One region of the Halomonas garicola genome, then DNA from elsewhere that is predicted to be linked to it. Evidence: riboswitches for the same ligand, from Rfam matches in the RefSeq annotation. Region 1 holds a riboswitch; each other region holds the start of a gene.
What was found. A riboswitch is a leader RNA that binds a small molecule or an ion and turns the genes downstream of it on or off. The one in region 1 is predicted to bind thiamine pyrophosphate.
Positions count from the first base shown of each region.

Region 2: it holds a riboswitch for thiamine pyrophosphate, as region 1 does, so the genes downstream of both, ACZ46Y_RS04605 (3-oxoacyl-ACP reductase) here and thiC (phosphomethylpyrimidine synthase ThiC) in region 1, are expected to answer to the same signal.
Region 3: it holds a riboswitch for thiamine pyrophosphate, as region 1 does, so the genes downstream of both, ACZ46Y_RS04615 (sodium:solute symporter family protein) here and thiC (phosphomethylpyrimidine synthase ThiC) in region 1, are expected to answer to the same signal.

Region 1 covers NZ_AP043931.1:20,618-25,117, reverse strand. The annotation lists gene ACZ46Y_RS00315 (PstS family phosphate ABC transporter substrate-binding protein) at 1-251, opposite strand, end outside; gene ACZ46Y_RS00310 (hypothetical protein) at 250-423, shown strand; gene phoU (phosphate signaling complex protein PhoU) at 605-1,351, shown strand; gene ACZ46Y_RS00300 (hypothetical protein) at 1,486-1,869, shown strand; TPP riboswitch at 2,084-2,220, shown strand; gene thiC (phosphomethylpyrimidine synthase ThiC) at 2,307-4,232, shown strand; gene ACZ46Y_RS00290 (transposase) at 4,387-4,500, shown strand, end outside.
Region 2 covers NZ_AP043931.1:894,885-899,384, forward strand. The annotation lists gene ACZ46Y_RS04595 (ABC transporter ATP-binding protein) at 1-1,520, shown strand, start outside; gene ACZ46Y_RS04600 (YebC/PmpR family DNA-binding transcriptional regulator) at 1,517-2,248, opposite strand; TPP riboswitch at 2,393-2,491, shown strand; gene ACZ46Y_RS04605 (3-oxoacyl-ACP reductase) at 2,546-3,352, shown strand; gene ACZ46Y_RS04610 (LLM class flavin-dependent oxidoreductase) at 3,358-4,500, shown strand, end outside.
Region 3 covers NZ_AP043931.1:899,545-904,044, reverse strand. The annotation lists gene ACZ46Y_RS04625 (tellurite resistance/C4-dicarboxylate transporter family protein) at 1-912, opposite strand, end outside; gene ACZ46Y_RS04620 (catalase) at 1,080-2,540, opposite strand; TPP riboswitch at 2,726-2,836, shown strand; gene ACZ46Y_RS04615 (sodium:solute symporter family protein) at 2,910-4,361, shown strand.

The DNA of each region.
Region 1 (4,500 bases):
TCTGGGGTGCCTTCGCCGACGCCGTTGCAGAACAGCCGCAGGCCGCCGCCGGAGCCGGTGGATTCAATGACCGGCGTCGGGTAGTCGGTGATCGCCCCGAACTCCTCGGCCACGTAGCTTGCGAAGGGATACACCGTGCTGGAGCCCACGATGCGAACCTGATCACGGGCCTGGGCAACACCGACAGCGCCGATGACGGCGGCAGCGAGGACGGTAGTCTTGAAAGCGCGGTTCTTGAAGGTACGGTTCATGAAAAGTGCTCCTGGTGCGAGAAGTATTCGTCTTTTCGTGATGCCGAAGATGACCTACAAAGATGACAGCCGCATGACAGCCAGGAAAAAAATCGATCCGCTGCCATGCTCTGTTGCAAACCTCCTTGAAGAACTGTCGTATCGTATCCATTCAGCGTGGCGCTTCATCTAACTGCAATATTGTTTCGCTAACCTTTGAGGTTGCGCCATGACCTGCTTATGTCGCCGTAAAGCACTGCTGGAGACATGCCCCGTTGCGCACCTCTGCTGCTTTACCCATCCGCGCCTGAGGCGTATCGACGATGACATGGTCGGGCATATGATTTGTTACCTGCGCCCGTGGAGGACCACCGATGAGCACAACAAGCGAATCCCACCGCCAGCATATTTCCCGCCAGTTCAACCAAGAGCTGGAGGCATTGAAAACGCACCTGATGACCATGGGCGGTCTGGTCGAAAAGCAAGTACAGGATGCAACCCGCTCGCTGCTCGAGGCGGACACGGCACTGGCTCAGCGGGTGGTAGCCAACGACCGTCGCGTCAATGACATGCAGGTCAAGATCGACGACGAGTGCACCCTGCTGCTGGTACGTCGCCAGCCGGCGGCCTCGGATCTGCGTCTTGTGCTAGCGGTGACTCGCGCTACGTCGGATCTCGAGCGCATCGGCGACGAGGCCGGCAAGATCGCCCGCAACGCGCTGGAGCTGGTCGAGAGCAATTCGGGAAACCGCGGTTTCGTCGAGGTGCGGCTCATCAGCGAGCACGTGCGCAGGATGGTCAGCGATTCACTGAGCTCCTTCGCCCACTTCGATACCGAGCTGGCACTAAAGGTGGTGCGTGAAGACGATCATGTCGACAGCGAATACAAGACCGCCATGCGCTCACTCATGACGCTCATGATGGAAGATGCGCGGGCGATCTCGCCGGTGCTGAGCATCATGTGGATGCTGCGCTCGCTGGAGCGCATTGGCGATCATGCCAGCAATCTGGCTGAATATGTGATCTACCTGGTCAAGGGGATGGACGTGCGCCATCAGAATCCTGACGAGGTAGCCTGTAGTATCAGGGCCGAGGATGGTTCCCCCCCAGTGTCGGGATGAGTGTCGCACCCTCTGAGACCCTGTTTCTATAAAACGTTAGGGGGCGAAAAGAGGCCCGCGCCGAGGCGCGTTGCCTACCTGACTCGCTGGGCAAGGGCGCCAATGGCTGGTCTTCCCGGGACAAGTTCAGCGCCGTGGTCGAGACCGCCTCGATGAACGCCCAAGAGACCGCGGAGTACTGCCGGCGACGCGGCCTCTATCCAGAGCAGCTGGAGCGCTGGCGTCACGATTGCGAGCAGACCGCCAGCCTGTCATATACGGAACGCCAGCGTGAGGCTGATGAGGCCAAGCAGCAGCGCAAGCGTATCAAGACACTGAAGAAGGAGCTGGCCCGCAAGAACGCGGTCCTGGCTGAAACGGCGGCGCTGCTGACACTGCGAAAAAAGCGCAGGCGATCTGGGGGACGGGGAGAACTACCGGCTGAAGCAGAAGGTGCTCAGCTGACGATCACGGGTGGGACAGTTTTATTGACCGAAAGTGGGTCACTTCTGATGGCTATTGACAGCGGCCTGCCGTGAGCTGGGCATCACCGCCCGCACGCACCAGCGATGGCCCCGTGACGGTGATATCCGCGAGGACCAGCGGCCTTTGGTCGAGCGGCCGGTGCCGGCTAACGCCCTGACGCCGGCCGAAGAGCAGGCGATCCTCGACGTATACCACCTAGGCCACCGGCAAGCTCTTATGGGGTAACGACGGTTGCTAACCCGCTTTACCGTGGCTTAGAGTAGTGTCTCTCGCTTGACGGGGTGTCGGTAATTCCGGCTGAGACAGCGCAATGGTAGCGCTGACCCGTTGAACCTGATCCGGCTAATTTTTCCGTCATGCCGACGGAGAAGGGTACCGGCGTAGGGATCAAGCACTGGTGCACTTCCGGCCGCTGATGGTCTTCGGCGCGTCTTTACTACCCAACCAGTCTCCCACGCCTCCCTGGCCACTACCAAGGGAGCTTTTTTGCATGTCTTCAGTGATTTCCACATCGTCTTCGACGTCGCATTTTCTCGCCGAAACCGCCATGGTCGACGATGCGGCGATTCAGCCGCTGCCCGGCTCGCGCAAGGTCTACGTCGAAGGCTCGCGCTCGGATATTCGCGTGCCGTTTCGTGAAATCTCTCTCTCGCCCACTCAAACCACCGACGTGCCCGAGGAAAATCCGCCGCTGCTGGTGTACGACACCTCCGGCCCGTACAGCGACCCCGAAGTGCAGCCGGATTTGCGCCGGGGGCTTGCCGAGCTTCGCCGTTCCTGGATTGAAGAGCGCGACGATACCGAGTTTCTCGACGGCCCAACCTCGGATTACGGCCGCCGTCGGGCCAACGACCCCATGCTCGCGCCGCTGCGCTTTGAGCTGACGCGCACGCCGCGCCGGGCCAAGCCGGGCAAAAACGTCACCCAGCTGCACTACGCCCACCAGGGAATTATTACCCCGGAGATGGAGTTTATCGCCATCCGCGAAAACCAGCGGCGTCAGGCCTTTTCTGCCGAGTACGCCGGCAGCGAAGAGGTCGAGGCGATTTTAGGTCACCAGCATGCGGGGCAAAGTTTTGGCGCCAATCTGCCCGAGGAAATCACCCCGGAGTTTGTCCGCGCTGAAGTCGCCGCCGGCCGCGCGATCATCCCATGCAATATCAACCATCCGGAAACCGAGCCGATGATTATCGGGCGTAACTTTCTGGTCAAGATCAACGGCAACCTGGGCAACTCGGCGGTGACGTCATCCATCGAGGAAGAGGTCGACAAGATGACCTGGGGCATCCGCTGGGGCTCGGATACCGTCATGGACCTGTCTACCGGTCAGAACATCCACGAAACCCGCGAATGGATCATCCGCAACGCGCCGGTGCCCATCGGCACGGTGCCGATCTATCAGGCGCTGGAGAAGGTCAAGGGCGTGGCAGAAGACCTCACCTGGGAAGTATTCCGCGATACCCTGATCGAGCAGGCCGAGCAGGGCGTGGACTACTTCACCATCCACGCCGGCGTGCGCCTGCGCTATGTGCCGCTGACCGCCAAGCGGGTCACGGGGATCGTCTCCCGGGGCGGCTCGATCATGGCCAAGTGGTGCCTTTACCACCATCAGGAAAGCTTCCTCTATACCCACTTCGAAGAGATCTGCGAAATCTGCAAGCAGTATGACGTAGCGTTCTCGCTGGGCGACGGCCTGCGCCCGGGCTCGGTGGCCGATGCCAACGACGAGGCTCAGTTTGCCGAGCTGGAGACCCTGGGCGAGCTGACCCGCATTGCCTGGAAACATGATGTTCAGGTGATGATCGAAGGCCCCGGCCACGTGCCCATGCACCTGATCAAGGAGAACATGGACAAGCAGCTCGAAGAGTGCGACGAAGCGCCGTTCTATACTCTGGGGCCGCTAACCACCGATATTGCCCCGGGCTACGACCACATTACCTCAGGGATAGGCGCGGCGATGATCGGCTGGTACGGCTGCGCCATGCTCTGCTACGTCACGCCCAAGGAGCACCTGGGCCTGCCCAACAAGGATGACGTCAAAACCGGCATCATCACCTACAAGATTGCCGCCCACGCGGCAGATCTGGCCAAGGGGCATCCGGCCTCACAGCGTCGCGATAACGCGCTATCCAAGGCACGCTTCGAGTTCCGCTGGGAAGACCAGTTCAACCTGGGGCTGGATCCGGACACCGCGCGGGAGTTCCACGACGAAACCCTGCCCAAGGACTCGGCCAAGGTGGCGCACTTCTGCTCCATGTGCGGCCCCAAGTTCTGCTCGATGAAGATCAGCCACGAGGTTCGCGAATACGCCGCGGCCAACGGGCTCTCCGGCGATCAGGAAGCCGTGATGGCGGGCATGGAAGAACAGGCGAAGAGATTCCGTGAGGAGGGCGCTGAGCTGTATCAGGAAGTCTAGATCGCTAAGTATCATCGTCAAAACGCACCGCCGAGCATCTGGCGGTGCGTTTTGTTATGCGCCAAGCATGGCGCGTAGCATCGACAGGTGTAGTGGTCTAATTGCCTCGGACACCTCGATAGGTGGATCATTCACCGATTGAGGAGAGCCCTAAATGACTCAAAAACGCAGATCGTTCGACCCAGCCTTCAAACTGCAAGTTGTACAGATGATCACCGAGCATGGCCTGAGTATCACTCAGGTTTGCCGGGACATGAATCTTGGCGAG
Region 2 (4,500 bases), 870 kb from region 1:
TGATCGGCCGCTGGATTTCCCACCGCCACATGCTCAGCCAGAGCCTCGCGTTTTATCAGGACGAGTTTGCCGGCCGCGTCTCCCAGAAGGTGATGCAGACCGCGCTTGCCATGCGCGAGACCGTCACCAAGGTGATGGATCTGCTGGTCTACGCCATCGTCTACTTTACCGGCGCGGCGTTTTTGCTGATGCAGGCGGATATCTGGCTGGCGGTGCCGCTGCTTGTGTGGCTGGTCGGCTATTTGGCCATCATGCGCTTTTTCGTCCCTCGCCTGCGCCGGGTGTCCATGGCCCAGGCCAACGCCCGGGCACAGATGACCGGCCGGGTGGTCGACAGCTACAGCAACATCCAGACCATCAAGCTCTTTGCCGACACCCGCCACGAGCAGAACTACGCCCGGGAAGCCATGCGCGGCTTCATGTCCACGGTGCACGGCCAGATGCGCCTGGTGACGCTGTTGAGCGTGTGTTTGACGCTGCTCAACACGCTGTTGCTGGTGGGCATGGCGGCGACGGTACTGGTGGCCTGGTATACCCAGGTCATCTCGCTTGGGGTGCTGGCCATTGCCATTGCTCTGGTGATGCGCGTGCGCTTCATGTCCGACTGGATTCTGGACGAAGTCGCCCGGCTGTTTGAAAACATCGGCACCGTCCAGGACGGCATGAACACCATTGCCAACACGCCCAAGGTGCAGGATGCGCCCGATGCCGGCGAGCTTGCCGTACCCCGGGGTGAAATCCGCTTTGAGGACCTGCACTTTGGCTACGTCGAGGCGGACGGCGACTACAAGGCGGTGTTCGACGGGCTGGATCTGACCATCGCCTCGGGAGAGAAGGTCGGACTTATTGGCCGCTCCGGCGCGGGCAAGTCGACCCTTGCCAACCTATTGCTGCGCTTTTTTGATCTTCAGGGCGGGGCGATTCGCATCGACGGGCAGAACATCGCCGAGGTTACCCAGTCCTCGCTGCGCCACCAGATCGGCATGGTTACCCAGGATACGTCGCTTCTGCACCGTTCGCTGCGCGACAACATCCGCTACGGCAGCCCCGAGGCCAGCGACGAGGCCATCTGGGCCGCGGTGCGCCAGGCACACGCTGACGAGTTCATTGATGATCTGGTAGACCCCCAGGGGCGGCGCGGGCTGGATGCCCACGTGGGCGAGCGCGGGGTAAAGCTTTCCGGCGGCCAGCGTCAGCGCATCGCCATTGCTCGGGTGCTGCTCAAAAACGCCCCCCTGCTGGTGCTGGACGAAGCCACCTCGGCGCTGGACTCCGAGGTCGAGGCGGCGATCCAGGAGCAGCTCGAGCACCTGATGCAGGGCAAGACGGTGATCGCCATCGCCCATCGGCTTTCTACCATCGCCATGCTCGACCGGCTGCTGGTGGTGGATGAGGGGCGCATTGTCGAGGCCGGCTCTCACAGTGAGCTGCTGGCCAGAGGCGGTATCTACGCCCGCCTGTGGAAGCACCAGTCGGGCGGATTCATCGGCCTTGATGAGAACGAGGAAGACGACGCCTAGGCGTTGTCTTCGGGCAGCTCGGCGCTGTGGTAGATGTTCTGCACGTCGTCGAGGTCGTGGAGCATCGCCAGCAGCTTTTCCAGCGCCGCCACGTCGTCGCCCTCCACCGGCGTGGTGGTCTGGGGGAGGAATTGGATATCGTCGGCCTCGAAGTCCAGCTCGCCGAAGGCGTCAACCAGTGCGGTGCGCGCCTTGGCGTATTCGGTGTGCGGGGCGAAAACGGTAATCTGCCCGTCTTCGCACTCGATGTCGGTAACGTCGACGTCGGCTGCCATCAGCGCTTCCAGCACGGCTTCTTCGTCCTCGCCGGCGAAGGCGAAAATCGCGCAGTGGTCGAACAGGTGGCTGACGCTGCCCGGGGTGCCGATCTTGCTCTTGGCCTTGGTAAAGCAGCCGCGAACGTCGCCGATGGTGCGGTTGGCGTTGTCGGTCAGGCACTCGATGATGAGCATCACGTTGCCCGGGCCGAAGCCTTCGTAGCGCGCCGGGGAGAAATCCTCGCCGCCGGCGCCGGCGGCCTTGTCCAGCGCCTTGTCGATGACGTGGGCGGGCACCTGATCCTTCTTGGCGCGGTCGAGCAGGCCGCGCAGCGCCAGGTTGCTGTGAGGGTCGGGGCCGCCGGACTTGGCGCAGACGTAAATCTCGCGCCCGTACTTGCTGTAGACCTTGGTCTTGGCATCGGCCGTTTTGGCCATGGATTCCTTGCGGTTCTGAAAAGCCCTACCCATGTTGCAGTCCTTGGTTGGTTCAACGCGGCGGCCGGGATCGGCACGGCATGGAGAACCCTTGATTTTACGCCACAACCGTCGGCGAGGCCATGCCGGGCCCCGCCGGTGCCTTGTTGGCCGTCGGCCAATGCGCTATGGTCAGCCCAGCATGACACGGGGTGCCCCGCCAACGGCGGGGCTGAGAGAACACCCGCCGAACCTGATCCAGTTCATACCGGCGAAGGGATGTCAGCGCAGTGCTCAGCCGAGCACCCGGCGTGCGCCCTTCGTTGCTACCGTTACGCTAAGGGCCACATCATGAGTGCTGCTACCGCTTCCCACGCTGTTTCTTCCTCTACTGCGCTGCCGCTCGACCAGCAGGTCGTGCTGGTCACTGGTGCCGGCCGCGGCCTGGGCGCAAGCCTGGCGCGGGCGTTTCTGAGCGCCGGCGCCCGGGTGGTGATCAACTATCGCCACAGCGCCGCCGGCGCCGAAGCCGTGGCTGCTGGCGCGCCCGATCGGGCGCTGGCGGTCCAGGCCGACGTCTGCGACGCCGCGGCCGTTAACGCCATGTTTGACGCCGCCGCCAGGCATTTCGGCGCGTCGGTGACCACGGTGATCAACAACGCGCTGCCGGACTTTTCGTTCAACGGCGACGACCGCCCGGACGCCGATTCGCTCACCTGGGAGCATCTGGAGCAGCAGTTCAGAGGGGTAAACCAGGGCGCGCTCAACGTCATTCAGGCGGCCCTTGCCGGCATGCGCGAGCAGGGCTTTGGCCGCGTGGTCAACGTCGGCACCAACCTCTTCCAGAACCCCATTGTGCCGTATCACGACTACACCGCGGGCAAGGCCGCGCTGCTGTCGCTGACGCGCACCTTCGCCCACGATCTGGGGCCGGACAACATCACCGTCAACATGATTTCCGGCGGGCTTCTGCGCACCACGGATGCTTCGGCCGCGACGCCGGACGAAGTCTTTGACCTGATTGCCGCCAACACGCCGCTGCGCCGGGTGGTCACCCCGGATGAGTTCGCCGACGCCGCGCTGCTGTTTGCCTCGCCCTGGAGCCGGGCGGTCACCGGGCAGAATCTGGTGGTCGACGGCGGACTGGTGAAAAACTGATGTCCATGCACCTGAATCTTTTCATCATGGGCTGCGGCCACCACCGGGCCGCCTGGCGCCACGCGGATTCCGCCGCCGAGAAAATGGGTGATATTCGCCACTTCGAGGCGCTGGCGCGCACCGCCGAGCGGGGCAAGTTCGACGCCGTCTTCTTCGCCGATGGCCATGCCGCGGGCAACGTCGCCGGCGGGCCGCTGTGGTTTCTGGAGCCTTTGACCGCGCTTTCCGCCATGGCCCGGGCCACCGAGCACATCGGCCTGATCTCCACCGTGTCGAGCACCTTCTATACGCCTTTTCACGCCGCCAGGCTGCTCGCGTCGCTGGATCATATTTCCGACGGGCGCATGGGCTGGAACCTGGTCACCTCGATGTTCGACACCGAGGCGCGCAACCATAGCTACAAGGCCATGCCGCCCCATGCGGAGCGCTACGCCCGGGCCGAGGAGTTTGCCGATACGATGCTGGCGCTGTGGGACAGCTGGGGCGACGACGCCCTGACGCTTGACCGCGCCGGCAACTTCGCCGACCCGAACAGGGTGTGCCCGATCAACCACCGCGGCGAGCATTTTTTGGTGGACGGCCCGCTCACCGTGCCGCGCTCGCCCCAGGGCCGACCGGTGCTGTTTCAGGCCGGCGCCTCCGATCAGGGCCGCGACCTGGCCGCGCGCTACGCCGAGGCGATCTACGCCGTGGCCTACGACCTGGCATCGGCGCAGGATTACTACCGCGATATTCAGGCGCGGGTAGCCGCCGCCGGGCGGCCGCCGGTGCCGATCATGCCGGGGCTTGTCACCTACGTGGGTTCCACCATGGACGAGGCCCGGGCCCGCCAGCGCGAGCTCGATAAGCTGCTGCCCACCGCGGATTCGCTCCATCAGCTGGGCACCTTCATCGGCCAGGACTGCAGCGACTGGGAGCTGGACGCGCCGATGCCCGAGCTTCCGCTGCTTGAAGACTTCACCGGGCCCAAGGGGCGATACGCGACGATTCTGCGCATTATCGAGTGCGAACAGCCCACGCTTCGCCAGCTGCTTGGCCGCCTTGCCGCCGGTGGCGGGCACTGCACCATGATCGGCACGCCGGAGAGCATCGCCGACGAAATGCAGCGCTGGGTGGAAAACGGCGGCGCCGACGGCTTCAATCTGATG
Region 3 (4,500 bases), 880 kb from region 1:
CGCGGCGTACATGCCCAGCGGAAACACCGCGCCCCAGTAAAGCGGGTTGTAACGCAGCGGAAAACGCTTGTACACATAGCGCCACACCGCAAGGATCAGCAGCATGGGGATCCACCAGGTACCGGTGGCCCAGTAAAACACGGTAAAGCCCTTGAGAAACGGGCGCAGCGAGAGCAGAAACGGCGCGTCCGGGGCGTTGAGGATCAGCTGGGAACCGGCCAGGGTGGAAATCGCCATGGCGCCCATGTTGATCCAGTACGGGGGCGCTAGATCCCCCGGCGAGAAATGGAAGAAGCTGTAGCGGTAAAAGATCAGCGACATCATCCAGATATAGAGCATCCCGCCCCACAGCCACATGGACAGCGCGAGGAAATTGACCTCTAGCCGATACGGCGAAGGCATGTTGGCAGCCAGCAAAGCCCCCAGCAGAGCAATCGACTGGGTGGCCACCACGGCCAACAGCCAGCCGCCGCTGATGCTTTCCTCAAACGCCGGCTTGTGCTCCTTGATAGTAAAGGCGGTGAAGATGGTATAAGTCAGCGCCAGCCACAGCACCAGCGCCACTCCCCAAAGCGCAAGCGCCAGCGCGTACCAGCCGGTCAGCAGCAGGCACTGGCTGCCCAGCACGCAGGACGCCGCCACCAGGGTGAAAAAGCCCGAGGCGCTCTGGTGACTGGTCAGGTCGCTGACCACCCGGCAGGGAAAGCGCCACAGGCGCAAGGCATAAAGCCCCCACAGCAGCGGGTAGGCCGCCAGGTTAAGGACAAAGAGCGCGCCGGCGATCACCGGCCGTCCCATGAAGTGGGCCGCCAGCGATACAATCCCCGTTGCCATGATCAGGCCAAAATACGCCGGCGACAGCGCTTCCAGTGCCTGAAGCCAGTGCCGGCTTCCGGCTTGATAATGTCCCACGCTGCTCTCCCTGAATGATGATTCGGCGCCTGTCGCCATTATTATGCGCCGCTACCCGGCGCTGACCAAACCCCGTCCGCAATTGCCGCGCCAGCCACAAAAAAACCCGCCGGCAGTCGCCGGCGGGCCGCTCAGTATGCGTTAGCGCTTGTGTAGCGCTCGGAGGCTTACCCCTGCTTCTCGCGCACGTTCCGGGCGATGCGCTCGCCGATGTCGGCGTCGACGTTGCGCCAGTAGTCGAAGGCGCGCTCGAGCACCGGCTCGGTGACGCCGTCCAGCAAATGCCCCGTGACGTTGTTCACCAAGCGTTCCCGAGCGGCCTCGTCCATCACCTGGTTGACCAGGGCATTGGCCTGGCCAAAGTCGTCATCGTCCCGGCGCAGCGTGTAGGCCGTGCGCACCATGTCGCCGTCGGTCTCCCAGGTGGTGTCGTCGGGGTAGCGCTCGCCGTCGGCCTGGGGGCCGCCCTTGGAGTTGGGCGCGTACACCGGATCGGACACCGTGCGCATCTGCATGGCGCCGTCCTTAGTGTAGCTATTTACCGGCACCTTGGGCGCGTTGACCGGAATCTGCTTATAGTTGGTGCCGAGCCGGGCACGGTGCGCGTCGGCGTAGGAAAAGCCCCGGGCCAGCAGCATTCTGTCCGGAGATAGCCCGATGCCCGGCACCAGGTTATTGGGCTCGAACGCCGCCTGCTCGATCTGGGCGTGGTTATCCACGGGATTGGTATCCAGCTTAAGCTTGCCCACCTTGATCAGCGGGTAGTCCTCATGGGGCCAGATCTTGGTCAGATCGAACGGGTTGAAGCGGTAGGTCTCGGCGTCCTTGAACGGCATGACCTGCATGTACAGCGTCCAGCTGGGATAATCGCCCCGGTCAATCGCGGTATAGAGATCGCGCATGTGATAGTCGCTGTCTTCCCCGGCCAGGCGATCGGCCTCTTCCTGGGTCAGGCACTCGATGCCCTGATCGGTCTTGAAGTGGTACTTGACCCAAAACTTCTCACCCTCGGCGTTTACCCACATATAGGTGTGGCTTGAGTAGCCGTTCATGTGGCGCCAGGTTTTGGGAATGCCGCGGTCGCCCATCAGCCAGGTCACCTGATGGGCCGACTCCGGCGACAGCGACCAGAAATCCCACTGCATGTCGTGGTCGCGCAGGTTGTTGTCTGCCCGGCGCTTCTGCGAACGGATGAAGTGCTGAAACTTCATCGGGTCGCGCATGAAAAATACCGGGGTGTTGTTCCCCACCATGTCGTAGTTGCCTTCACTGGTGTAGAACTTGATGGAAAAACCCCGGGGATCGCGCCAGGTATCCGGGCTGCCGCGCTCGCCGGCCACGGTGGAAAAGCGCATCAGCACCTCGGTTTGGGTGCCCGGCTGAAACACTGCCGCCCGGGTGTAACGGCTGACGTCTTCCGTCACCTCAAAGCGGCCGAAGGCACCGCTGCCCTTGGCGTGGGGCTGGCGCTCGGGAATGCGCTCGCGGTTGAACTGGGCCATCTGCTCGATCAGGTAGTGATCGTGAAGCACGATGGGACCGTTCGGCCCCACGGTCAGCGAATGTTCGTCGCTGGCCACGGGAATGCCGGCATCGGTAGTGGTCGGCTTGCGATTGTCGTCGGACACGTTAGCGCCTCCTTGTGGGTCATTGTCGCCAGGCAGCCGGTTGCCGCTGCCATACCCACAGACTACCCTTTTTCCGCCAAAAAGTGCGCTATCCTTTCGATAGCCGATAGCTAAAAACTTGCAGCCACCTTCTGCTGATAGCCCAAAAGGCAGTTTGACAACGTCGCCGCGCCTGCCTAGGCTCTAGCTTCTCCTGGGGGAGCCCTAACGGGCTGAGAATCCGCCGCTTTCCGCGCCGGTAACCCTTCGAACCTGATCCGGGTCATACCGGCGAAGGGAAGGAAAGCACACGCCACCTCGCCTCTTCCCTGTCGTCTGCCAGACGCCCGCCCAAGACCCGGCCGCCACAAGGATAGAGGACGTTTCACCATGCTGCTTGATCCCGTCTGGACGGCCCTTTGGCTTTCGTTCTGCGCCGCTGCCTTTGCCGTTCCCGGCCTGCTTTATGCCCGACGCCAGCGCGACGACCTGGATACCTACATCGCCGCGCGCAATACCCAAAGCACCCGCGCCACGGTGAGCACCCTGCTGGCCACCACGCTTGGCACCTGGGTACTTTTCGGCCCCGCCCAGGCCGCCACCTGGGGCGGCATCAGCGCGCTGCTGGGCTATGCCCTGGGCTCCTGCGTGCCCCGGCTGATCATGATTCCGCTCGGCCGGCGCATGCGCGAGCTGATCCCCGAAGGCCACGGCCTGACCGAATTTGTGATCCACCGCTACGGTCGCGTCATGTACGCCTTTACGCTCTCGATCATGCTGTTTTATCTGTTCATTTCCCTGGCCGCGAGCCTCACCGCCGTGGCCCGGATGGTCACACTGCTGGCCCCCATCCCGCTGTGGCTCACCGCCGGCGTGGTGATGCTGGCCACGGTGCTCTACACCTTTTACGGCGGCCTGCGCGCATCGATCTTCACCGACAAGGTGCAGATGGTGGTGATTCTACCGCTGCTCGCCTGCCTGCTGTTCTTCGGCTGGCAGGCCGCCGGCGGCGCAGCTCCGACCCTTGACGGGCTTACCCAACACGCGCCACAGCTGCTAGACATGACCGACGCCGGCGGCGTTCGCGCGGGGCTGACGTTCTTTATCGCCGTGGTACTTACCGGGCTTTTCTATCAGGGCACCTGGCAGCGCATCTACGCGGCGAAAAACGTCCGGGTGCTGCGCAGAAGCTTCTGGATCAGCGGGCTTTTGAATCTGCCAATCATCGTCATGATGGGGCTTTTCGGGCTGGCCTTTGTGGGGCTGGGTCTGGAAGGCGACGGTTCGGTGGCGCTGTTCAGCGTGCTGCTGGACAGCGTGCCGCTGTGGTTTGCGCTGGCGCTGATTCCGCTGGGGCTGGCGCTGGTGATGAGCAGCGCCGACTCCACCATCAACGCCACCTCAAGCATTATCGCCGTGGACATGCACCGGCTTTTGCCGAAGGCAAGCGAAGTCACGCTGATGCGTCTGGCCCGCTGGCTGATCGTCGCCGCCGCGGTGCCGATCACCTGGGTCGCCGCCCAGGGTTTCAGCGTGCTCTACCTGTTTCTGCTCGCCGACCTTTTGTGTTCGGCGGCGGCGTTTCCGGTATTTTTCGGCCTGTTCAGCCGCCGCTACAGCGGCCTTCAGGCCGTGATCAGCACCGCCTGCGGGCTGGTCGCGGGGCTTGCCGTCTTCCCTTCCCCGGGCACCGGCACCGAGACGCTTCTGGAAAGCTTTCTGCTCGCCGCGCTCGTCCCGGTGGCCGTCTCTCTCGTGCTGATGCGCGCGATGCCCGCCCGCGAGCACTACAACTTCGCCCGCCTGGCGACGCTGGTGCGCCGCTTTGGGCGGCAGTCGTAGCCATGATTCATGCCGCGCTTTCGCTACGTGTCACCGCGAGCGACAGCGCGGCGGTCTCCTTACGGTGCCGCTGGCAAGAACCCCGAGATTGCTTCGCTACGCTCGCAATGACACAGATGCAAACAGCGTTCGCGACGGC